One region of the Streptomyces sp. KM273126 genome, then DNA from elsewhere that is predicted to be linked to it. Evidence: riboswitches for the same ligand, from Rfam matches in the RefSeq annotation. Region 1 holds a riboswitch; the other holds the start of a gene.

What was found. Region 1 has a riboswitch for cyclic di-AMP ahead of E0500_RS19620 (M23 family metallopeptidase). Riboswitches for the same ligand answer to the same signal wherever they lie in the genome.
Region 2: another riboswitch for cyclic di-AMP. It lies ahead of E0500_RS12740 (LysM peptidoglycan-binding domain-containing protein); the one in region 1 lies ahead of E0500_RS19620 (M23 family metallopeptidase).

The regions. Positions count from the first base shown of each region.
Region 1 covers NZ_SJXB02000001.1:4,578,272-4,583,803, reverse strand. Annotated here, with positions in the region: gene E0500_RS19635 (GNAT family N-acetyltransferase) at 1-61, opposite strand, end outside; gene E0500_RS19630 (HPr family phosphocarrier protein) at 301-582, shown strand; gene E0500_RS19625 (GntR family transcriptional regulator) at 741-1,436, opposite strand; gene E0500_RS19620 (M23 family metallopeptidase) at 1,678-2,451, opposite strand; cyclic di-AMP (ydaO/yuaA leader) riboswitch at 2,464-2,629, opposite strand; gene E0500_RS19615 (pitrilysin family protein) at 2,841-4,229, opposite strand; gene E0500_RS19610 (pitrilysin family protein) at 4,226-5,532, opposite strand, start outside.
Region 2 covers NZ_SJXB02000001.1:2,959,546-2,965,077, reverse strand. Annotated here, with positions in the region: gene E0500_RS12750 (sigma-E factor regulatory protein RseB domain-containing protein) at 1-124, opposite strand, end outside; gene E0500_RS12745 (polyprenyl synthetase family protein) at 741-1,751, opposite strand; cyclic di-AMP (ydaO/yuaA leader) riboswitch at 2,683-2,879, shown strand; gene E0500_RS12740 (LysM peptidoglycan-binding domain-containing protein) at 2,885-3,742, shown strand; gene E0500_RS12735 (HAD family hydrolase) at 3,755-4,672, opposite strand; gene E0500_RS12730 (FAD-dependent oxidoreductase) at 4,990-5,532, opposite strand, start outside.

The DNA.
Region 1 (5,532 bases):
GCAGCACCACGTCAGCCTCCCAGTGGGCGGGGTACTCGCGCCGGTCCGACGAGGTCTGCATGGGCCCCAGAGTAGGACTCGCGTACGACAACGGCGCGGGGCGGTCTCGCGCACGAACACGGCGCGGGGCAGTCTGGGGGACACACAACAGCCGGATCGCGGTCAGGCCGTGGGCCCGATCCGGACCCGCTCCACGAAGCGGGAGACCGACCTGGACAACCCGGTCCAGACCGGTTGAGACACCTGATGACACCTGATGACACCTGATGACACCTGATGACACCTGAAGGGCAGCAACACATGGCTGAGCGCCGCGTCAACGTCGGCTGGGCCGAGGGCCTCCACGCCCGTCCCGCCTCCATCTTCGTCCGGGCCGCCACGGCCTCCGGTATCCCCGTGACGATCGCCAAGGCCGACGGCACCCCCGTCAACGCGGCCTCCATGCTGGGCGTGCTGGGCCTGGGCGCCAAGGGCGGCGAGGAGATAGTGCTCGCCTCCGAGGCCGAGGGCGCGGACGCCGCGCTCGACCGCCTGGCGAAGCTGGTCGCCGAGGGGCTCGAAGAGCTTCCCGAAACCGTCTGAGTGACGCGGCAATAGGCCCGAAAGGCCACCCGCGCACACATCGAAGGGCTCGTCCGAATTATCGGGCGAGCCCTTCGCATTTCCTCTTCGAGGGCAGCAGAAATAATCCCCCGCGAATCCCCCGCCGAATTCGGCCCTCTTTGTATACGGCTCTCCTGTTAATGCCGCAGGCCCGTGATGTTTACGGGATGTTGCGAAGTCCTCACACGCTCGGCGCGGTCGGCCTGACCGGGAAATCGCAGCCGGTGCGCGGCGGTCGCGCGCTCGGCGTGCAGGGCCGTGATCGTGCGGGCCCGCTCGCTGTCGCCGCGCGCCACGGCGTCGACGATGCCGCCGTGCTCGGCCCAGGACTCGACGGGGCCGGCGGGCGCCTCCACCGCGTACATCCAGGCGATCTTGTGGCGCAGCTGGGCGAGCGTCGAGGTCAGCGCGGGGCTGCCGGAGGCCTGGGCGAGCGTCTCGTGGAACCAGCCCCCGAGTGAGCGCAGGTCATCGCTGTTGCCCCGCCTGGCCCGCTCCTGCCCCAGCCTGACCAGGCCCCGCAGCACCTTCAGGTGCGCCTCGGTACGGCGCTGGGCGGCGCGCGCGGCGCCCAGCGGCTCCAGCAGCATGCGCATCTCCAGCAGGTCGGAGGCCTCCTGCTCGGTGGGCTCCGCGACACACGCGCCCGCGTGCCGTCGGGTGACGACGAAGCCCTCGGCCTCCAGCGTGCGCAGCGCCTCACGGACGGGGACTCGGCTGACGCCGTACCGGCGGGCGAGGAGTTCCTCGGTGAGCCGGCTGCCGCGCTCGTAGACACCCGCGACGATGTCATCACGGATCGCCGTGCATACCGAGTGCGCCGGAATACGCATGACCGGACCTCCGCCTTAATCCCCGTGAAACGCCATTGATTGACGTGCGCTCAAGCGACTCTATTGCAGTTGGCCGGAAATTCCGATGCCGGGCCGGAATCCAGGGATATTTTTTGGACAGGAGGCACGTCACAACGACGAAAGCCCCGGCTCGGTGAGCCGGGGCCTCGTAGAGCCTCGTGGTGCCGCTGGGACACGGGCGGACGGCGAGACGTCCGCGGTCGGCGGCGGGCGCGTGCCGTCAGACGTTCACGCCGTGCGAGCGCAGATACGCGACGGGATCCATGTCCGAGCCGTACTCGGCCGTCGAGCGGGCCTCGAAGTGCAGGTGCGGGCCCGTGACGTTGCCGGTCGCCCCGGACAGGCCTATCTGCCGGCCCGGGGTGACCGTCTGGCCGACGGAGACCCCGATGGACGACAGGTGGCCGTACTGCGTGTACGTGCCGTCGTGCATCTTGATGACGATGTTGTTGCCGTAGGCACCGCCCCAGCCCGCCTCGACGACGGTGCCGGAGCCGACCGCGCGGACGACCGTGCCCGAGGAGGCGTGGAAGTCGATGCCGGTGTGGCTGCCGGAGGACCAGGCGGCGCCGCCGGACTTGTAGCCGGTCGAGACGTACGAGCCGCTGACCGGGGCGACGAAGGTGTTGAGGCGCTTGCGCTCGGCCTCACGGGCGGCGCGCGCCTTGGCCTCGCGCTCCTTCTTGGCCGCCTCGGCCGCCTCCTCCGCGCGCCGCTTCGCGAGGGCCTCGGCCTTCCTCTGCGCGGCCGCCTCCGCGGCGGCCTGCTGCTGGGCGACGGCCTGGGCGTCGATCTGTTCGGCCACCGCGTCGCCGATCTCGATGGCCTGGGTGAGCCCGGTCTGTCCGGCGGAGGTGTCCGCGGCGAAGGCGGGGGCGGCCAGCGTGCCGATGACGCCGGAGGTGGTGAGCGCGGCGGCGCCGACGGCCTTCGTGGTCGCGCGCTTCATCCGGCCGGCGCGGCGGTGCTTCCCGGTGGCGCAGGTGAACGCCATGAAGTGGCTGGTCCTTTCCTTCCTTCTCGCCTACCGGGTTAGCTGACGGGTTCGGAGCAGGAAGGTCTCCTACGGTCCCCCTTCACCATGGGAAGGGCGTCCGATTCACCCCAGGGACTGCGATTGGGTCCCCGGCTCCCCTGGCTCGCGCCGTTCGGGGACTCGGCGATGACTGTCCGGTGCCGCGGGTGCGGCGCACTGCTGACGAACAGCCGAACAGACGCTAAGCGGGCCCTCTTTGAAATCACAAACGAAGCAGGGGTTTTGTAGCGCACACCACAGGGCAGACAGGCAACTTCCCCCGCAAAACAGACATCCGGGGCCCTGATGACTCTTTCGTCACCAGGACCCCGGAAGCCGGTGGGCCCGGCTGGGCCCGTGCGGGCGCTCTACTCGGCGCGTACGACGGAGACTTCGCCGATGCCGAGTGCCTTGACGGGCTCCTCGATCTGCGCGGCGTCACCGACGAGGACCGTCACGAGGCGGTCCACCGGGAAGGCGTTCACCACGGCCGCGGTGGCCTCCACGGTGCCGGTCGCGGCGAGCTGCCGGTACAGCGTCGCCTGGTAGTCGTCCGGCAGGTGCTGCTCGACCTGGTCGGCGAGGGTGCTCGCGACGGCGCCGGCCGTCTCGTACTTGAGAGGGGCGACCCCGACGAGGTTCTGCACGGCGACGTCACGCTCGGCGTCGGTGAGGCCCTCGGCGGCGAGGGTGCGCAGCACGGTCCACAGGTCGTCGAGGGCCGGGCCCGTGTTCGGCGTGTCGACGGAGCCGCTGATGGCGAGCATCGCGGCGCCCGAGCCGTCGGGCGCGGAGCGCAGCACCTGGCCGAACGCCCGCACACCGTAGGTGTAGCCCTTCTCCTCGCGCAGGACACGGTCCAGGCGGGAGGTGAGGGTGCCGCCGAGGCAGTACGTGCCGAGCACCTGGGCCGGCCACACTCGGTCGTGGCGGTCGGCGCCGACGCGGCCGATGAGCAGCTGCGTCTGGACGGCTCCGGGGCGGTCGACGATGACGACGCGGCCGGTGTCGTCGGCGGTCACCGCGGGCACGGGGCGCGGCTGGGCCGAGGAGCCGGTCCAGGCGCCCAGGGTGTCGCCGAGCAGCGCGTCCAGGTCGACGCCGGTGAGGTCGCCGACGACGACCGCGGTGGCCGTGGCGGGCCGCACGTGCTTCTCGTAGAAGGCGCGCACGGCCGCCGAGTCGATGCCCTCGACCGTCTCCTCGGTGCCCTGGCGCGGACGCGACATGCGCGAGGTCGCCGGGAACAGCTCCTTGGAGAGCTCCTTCGCGGCACGGCGGGCCGGGTTGGCGGTCTCGTGCGGGATCTCGTCGAGCCGGTTCCGCACCAACCGCTCGACCTCGCTGTCCGCGAACGCGGGGGCCCTCAGGGCGTCGGCGAGCAGACCGAGCGCCTTGGGGAGCCGCGAGACGGGGACTTCGAGGCTGAGACGTACGCCGGGGTGATCGGCGTGCGAGTCGAGGGTGGCGCCGCAGCGCTCCAGCTCGGCGGCGAACTCCTCCGCGGAGTGCTTGTCGGTGCCCTCGGAGAAGGCACGGGCCATGATCGTGGCGACCCCGTCGAGGCCCGTGGGCTCGGCGTCGAGGGGGGCGTCGAGGAGCACCTCGACGGCGACGACCTGCTGGCCGGGGCGGTGGCAGCGCAGCACGGTCAGCCCGTTGTCGAGCGCGCCGCGCTCGGGCGCCGGGAACGCCCAGGGCCTGGCGTCGCCGGCCTGGGGCTGCGGGTGGAAGTCCATGGTCGCGAGCTCGGTCACTTGGCCGACTCCTCGTTCTCGTCGGTCACCGCGGCTTCGGCGGTCTCGTCGGCTTCGTCGGCGTCCCCGCTCCCGGCCGTGATCGGCTCGTACACGAGCACCGCGCGGTTGTCGGGCCGCAGCCGGGCCTGGGCGACGGCCTGGACCTCCTCCGCGGTCACGTCGAGCACGCGCTGGACGGCGGTGAGGGCGAGCTGCGGGTCGCCGAACAGGACGGCGTACCGGCACAGTTCGTCGGCGCGGCCCGCGACCGTGCCGAGCCGGTCCAGCCACTCGCGCTCCAACTGGGCCTGGGCGCGCTCCATTTCCTCGGCCGTGGGGCCCTCGGCGGCGAACCGGGCGAGCTCCTCGTCGACGGCGGCCTCGATGACCGGGACCTCGACGTCGCCGGAGGTCTTCACGTCGAGCCACCCCAGGGAGGGCGCCCCCGCCAGCCGCAGCAGGCCGAACCCGGCGGCGACGGCCGTACGGTCGCGCCGTACGAGCCGGTTGTAGAGGCGGGACGACTCGCCGCCGCCGAGGACCGTCAGCGCCAGGTCGGCCGCGTCGGCCTCGCGCGTGCCGTCCTCCGGGAGGCGGTAGGCCGCCATCAACGCGCGCGCGGGGACCTCTTCCTCCACGACCTCACGCAGCTGCTCGCCGATGGTCTCCGGCAGCGAACCGTCCCGCGGGGCGGGCTTCCCGTCGTGCCCGGGGATGGACCCGAAGTACTTCTCGATCCAGGCGAGCGTCTGCTCCGGGTCGATGTCGCCGACCACGGAGAGCACCGCGTTGTTGGGCGCGTAGTAGGTGCGGAAGAACGCGCGCGCGTCCTCCAGCGTGGCCGCGTCCAGGTCGGCCATCGAACCGATCGGGGTGTGGTGGTACGGGTGGCCGTCCGGGTAGGAGAGGGCGGTCAGCTTCTCGAAGGCGGTGCCGTAGGGGACGTTGTCGTAGCGCTGGCGGCGCTCGTTCTTGACGACGTCCCGCTGGTTCTCCATGGACTCGTCGTCCAGCGCCGTGAGCAGCGAGCCCATGCGGTCGGCCTCCAGCCAGAGGGCGAGCTCCAGCTGGTGGGCGGGCATGGTCTCGAAGTAGTTGGTGCGCTCGAAGCTCGTCGTACCGTTCAGCGAGCCGCCCGCGCCCTGGACCAGCTCGAAGTGGCCGTTGCCCGGCACCTGGGCCGAGCCCTGGAACATCAGGTGCTCGAAGAGGTGGGCGAGGCCGGTGCGGCCCTTGACCTCGTGACGGGAGCCGACGTCGTACCAGAGGCACACCGCCGCGACCGGGGTCAGGTGGTCCTCGGAGAGCACCACGCGCAGCC
Region 2 (5,532 bases), 1.6 Mb from region 1:
TCGTCGCGGCCGCCACCCCCACCACCGTGACCGGGACGACGTACCGCGCCGCCTTGCGGCGCCCGGCGCGCACGTCCTCGGCCTCGTCGGCCTTCGCGCTGTCGTCGGTTTCGTACGGTGCCATGTCTGCCTTACCTCCGTAGTAGGCGGCGGCCTGCTCCTCGTCCTGCGCGCCGAGTCGTGCGCGCTGCGACGTCCTCACACTCGTCGTCGTCCACCCCGAGCCGCCATTCTCACCCGAATCGGTGAGGAGTGGTGCCTTCCATCTGACCAAATCGGCAATCCAGAAGCGTCAGACCCCGGAATCAACTCCGTGTACTGCTGTGGGATGACACGGAGAGGCGCTGTCTCCCCCTACCCGTAGGGGTCGAAGGGGAGTACGCCGCCCGGCTGGTACCCGTTCAGCCGGGCTTCACCGCGCGGCAGCCGGGGGATCGCGGCGGTGCGGGGGCGAGAGGGTGACGCGCGTCACGCGACTTCTGGATCATGGTGGGGGTGAGGCGGTCAGGCCGATGTCTGGGGGCTGGGGGTCCCAGGAGGCCGTGGGCCGGGAGGCTGGCGGGCCGAAGGGCCGGAGGCCGAGGGCTGGGAAGGCCGGAGGGCCAGGGGCCGGGAGGGCCAGGGGGTCCGGGAGGGCCAGGGGCCGGGAGGGCCAGGGGGTCCGGGAGGGCCAGGGGGTCCGGGAGGGCCAGGGGGTCCGGGGGCGGAGCCCCCGGGACGGGCACCCCGGCTCCGCGTGCCTAACCCGCCCGATGCACCACCGCATCGCACAGCTCGACCAGCGCCGCCTTCGCGTCGCACTCCCGCAGCGGGGCCAGCGTCGCCCGAGCCTCCTCCGCGTACCGCACGGCGTCCCGCCTCGCGGTCTCCAGCGCGGGGTGCTCCCGCAGCCGGGTCAGCGCCTCGGCGTGCCGCGCGTCATCGCTCAGGTCGGAGTCGAGCAGCTCGCACAGCGCGGCGTCCTCGGCGAGCCCGAGCCGCTCGGCCCGCTCCCGCAACCGCAGCACCGGCATCGTGGGGATGCCCTCACGCAGATCGGCGCCCGGCGTCTTGCCGGACTCGTCCGAGTCGGAGGCGATGTCCAGCACGTCGTCGGCCAGCTGGAACGCCACGCCCAGCCGCTCCCCGTACTGCGTCAGCACGTCCACGACCGTCTCGTCGGCGCCGGACATCAACGCACCGAACCGCCCGGACACGGCCACCAGCGACCCCGTCTTGCCGCCGAGGACGTCGAGGTAGTGCGCGATCGGGTCGCGCCCGTCCCGCGGCCCGGCGGTCTCCAGGATCTGCCCGGTGACCAGCCGTTCGAAGGCCTCGGCCTGGATGCGGACCGCCTCGGGCCCGAGGTCGGCCAGGATGTGCGAGGCACGCGCGAACAGGAAGTCGCCGGTCAGTACCGCGACGGAGTTCCCCCAGCGGGCGTTCGCGCTGGGCACGCTGCGGCGTACGTCGGCCTCGTCCATCACGTCGTCGTGGTACAGCGTGGCCAGGTGCGTCAGCTCGACCACCACGGCCGACGGGACGACCCCCGGGGCGTACGGGTCCCCGAACTGCGCGGCGAGCATCACGAGCAATGGCCGGAAACGCTTGCCACCCGCCCGCAGCAGATGCTGCGCGGCCTCCTGGATGAAGGGGACCTCGCTCTTGGTGGCTTCGAGCAACCCTTCCTCGACAGCCGCCAATCCCGCCTGGACATCGGCTTCCAGAGCCTGGTCCCGCACGCTCACCCCGAACGGCCCGACGACGGTCACGAGGGGTCTCCTGTCTGCTGATGTCTACTGACAGTCACACGGTCGGTCTCATGGTCGATGAACAGTTTGTCGATCTGTCGCTGCCATCACTCGTGTCAGCGTATCCGGTCACCATTCGATCACCACGGGCACCCACCGGCCCCCTGGCGGGACTTCGCTCGACCGAGAGGCGCCCCCGTCATCCGAGTCACTCCGGATTACATCCGGTATGCCCGCGATCAAGGGATGCATACCGATTCGACCCGAATCCCGAGTCGACGCCGCCACCCGAGGCCACCGAAAGCACCGGGACCGGCGAGACCTCCGAGATCACTCCGATGGGCCCGTCGGACTCGATCACCCGCACCCCCACACCGTCACCTCGACACGCGCGCCGACAGCCGGCACCGCTCTCACGCCGGAGCCACTCGAGGGCGGTCGACACGGCCCGCCCGCCGGGCGACCGCTACGGCAACGAGGCCCACCGCACGCAAGGTTCCGGCCACAGGCCCGAGGCCGGCCCCCACCTCCGCGCGACCTCCCCACTCTCCGCGCACTCCACGCCCGAAACACGGAGTTGACCCGCGGGTTCCCGAACACCGGGCGCACGGCTCGTACTTCACGCCCGCTACGGAACGGCAGGCCTCGAACAAGGGGCTGAAGCAGCACCCCGAACGACGAGCCAACCAACAGCCAACTTGTCCGAATTACCGCATTATCGGCGCTTCACCCGGTCCGTTCCGTGAATTGAGTCACGTGGACCCAGAATGCCCCCTCACCCCCACTCGCTCGACTCCTCCTTTGCAGAAAGCAAGTTGAGCGTTATCTTCCGGAAATTTCGAAGGCATCTCCCCCACAAATAGCTGATCAAGGGCGCTTTCAACACGCTTCCGGCCTTGTTCTCGACATGTGCTCTCGCATACGTTCACGGTCAATCCGGACGGAACGCCGAATCCTGCCACCGCCCGGATCCCCACTGACCAACCACTCACGAAGGCAGGAGCGGGGGACCCACGAAGATCGCCGGTCCTCACGAGAGACCGGCTCGGGGTGAAGCCGCGCACGGCACGCACGACGCGTCGCCATGCCTGGCCGGGCACCTTTCCGCCCGAACCCGACAGCTCACCTCGCAGGCGCCGGAGAGGAACAGCGTCATGGCCTCACGAGGCAAGCACCGTCGCCGCCGAACCAACAAGCTCACCCGAGGAGCCGTCATCGCCGGAACCGGCACCGCGGCCCTCGCCCTTCCCTTCCTGAGCGCGACCACCGCGAGCGCCGCGCAGCCGGCCAAGGCTCCCGCCGCCGCCCAGGCCGCCCCGCAGGCCGCGCCCCGGTCCGCGCAGTCCGCAGCCCAGGCCACGTCCCTCACGTATACCGTGACCAAGGGCGACACGCTCTTCCGCATCGCGGACAAGCACGAGGCCCAGGGCGGCTGGCGGAAGATCTACAAGGACAACCGCAAGGCCATCGGCGACAACCCGGACCTGATCCACCCGGGCCTCGGCCTGAAGCTCAAGACGACCAAGGCGAGCGCGGACAGCACGGTCAGCGCGGACAGCACGCAGAGCTCGCAGAGCACGGAGAGCAAGCCCAGCGAGCCGAGCACGACGGCCGACAACACGTCCACGACCGCCGCCGAGCAGTCCTCCGGGTCCGCCAACGACCCCACCCCGGCCTCCGACACGACGTACACGAACGACCTCGACGGGTGGATCCGCCAGGCGCTGGACGTCATGGCCAAGAACGGGATACCCGGGTCGTACGACGGCATCCACCGCAACATCATGCGCGAGTCGTCCGGCAACCCCCAGGCCATCAACAACTGGGACTCCAACGCCGCGAAGGGCACCCCCTCCAAGGGTCTCCTCCAGGTCATCGACCCGACCTTCGCCGCGTACCACGTGGCCGGCACGTCGGACGACCCGTACGACCCGGTCGCGAACATCGTGGCGGCCTGCAACTACGCCGCCGACCGCTACGGCTCGATCGACAACGTCAACGGACCGTACTGATCCGCCAGGCACCTACCGGCCGGGCCGAGCGGGCGATGAGCTCCGCCGGCCCGGCCCGCCCGGCGCCGGTACGGACACGGTTCCGGGCGTGGTTCCGGGCGCCGGATGCGCCGCGGCCCCGCCGCGCGGAAACAGCCGCTCCAGCACCACCGCGATGCCGTCCTCCTCGTTGGACAACGTCACCTCGTCGGCGACGGCCTTGAGTTCGGGGTGGGCGTTGGCCATGGCGACCCCGTGCGCGGCCCAGTCGAACATGGGGATGTCGTTCGGCATGTCCCCGAAAGCGATGGTGTCGGCCGGTCCCAGCCCGAGGTGCCGGGCGGCCAGGGCGAGGCCGGTCGCCTTGGTGATCCCGCATGGCTGGAGTTCGACGGTGCCGGGCCCCGACATGGTGACCGTCGCGAGGGAACCGACCGCTCCGCGGGCCACCGCCGCCAACTCGTCGTCGGACAGGGACGAATGACGCAGCAGCACCTTGCTGATGGGCTCGCACCACAGGTCGTCGCGCCGCTGGACCCGTACGGCGGGAAGAGTCGGATGCGGCATCAGATAGCCCGGCTCGATGAGGGTGAGCCCGTCCACACCGTCCTGGTCGACGGCCGCGTACACCTGCCCGACCTCGGCCTCGATCTTGCCGAGCGCGGTCGCGGCCAGCTCCCGGTCCAGGGTCACCGACCACAGCAGCCGGTCCGCGCCGGCGTCGTACAACTGCGCGCCCTGCCCGCACACCGCGAGCCCCTCGCTCCCGAGGTCCTCCAGCAGGGGGCGCACGCGGGGCGCGGGGCGTCCCGTCACCACCAGGTGCCGCGCGCCCCCGGCCACGGCTCGGGCCAGCGCCGCGCGCGACCTGTCGGAGAGCGTGTCGTCGCCGCGGAGCAGCGTTCCGTCCAGGTCGGTGGCGATCAGAGCGTATGCGGTGCGCGGGTTCATGATCAGAGAATACGGACCGCCGAGGCCCCCCTGTCCGGCGTGAACCGGACGACGTACGTTGACCGTTCGGACATCAGGGGGTCCCGCTCCGCCCGCACGGCGTCGCATGGCACGGGCCCGGGCCCGACGCCCCACCGATCGACGCGCCTCCCGCCGACGGCGTCACCCGAAAGTGACGAACGGGACGCCAGATCCGTGCCGCTCCGTCTCTCTCCCCTCAACAGACTCGCCGCTCCGTCTCTCTCCCCTCGGCAGGCCCGCCGCTCCGCCCGTCTCTCTCCCTCCGGCAGGTCCGCGCCCCACGGCGATCCGTCCCCTCACCCGTGGGCGGCCGCCAGATGCCTGGCCAGCCGGGGCGACGCGAACTCCGTCCCGCACACGAACCGCATCACCGGCCCGTACGACGCCGCCGACGGCAGCCCCGTGAAGTACAGCCCCGGCACGGACGCCCGGTATCCGGCGCCCAGCTTCGGCGTCCCCTGGCTCACCACCAGCTCCGTACGCAGCTCGTGCGCGAGGAAGTCCATCGCGGCGATGTCCACGCGATAGCCGGTCGCCGCGATCACATGGTCGGCCGACAGCTCCTCCGTACGGCCCCCGTGCGTGCGGACCGCCAGCAGCGGGCGCCCGCCGATGACACCGGCACGGACGACCCCCGAGATCTCGCGCACGCCCACCGTGCCCTCGAAGCGCTCGCGCAGCCACCACGCGCCCAGCGGTCCGAGGACGCGGCGGACCAGGTAGTGGCGGGCCTCGGCGGGGAGGTAACGGTAGGGGTGCGGGTAGTAGCTGAGGGCCCACAGCGACCAGGCACGCCCGAAGGGCGACTCCGGGCGGAGCCTGGGCTGGTCCCAGGGCGG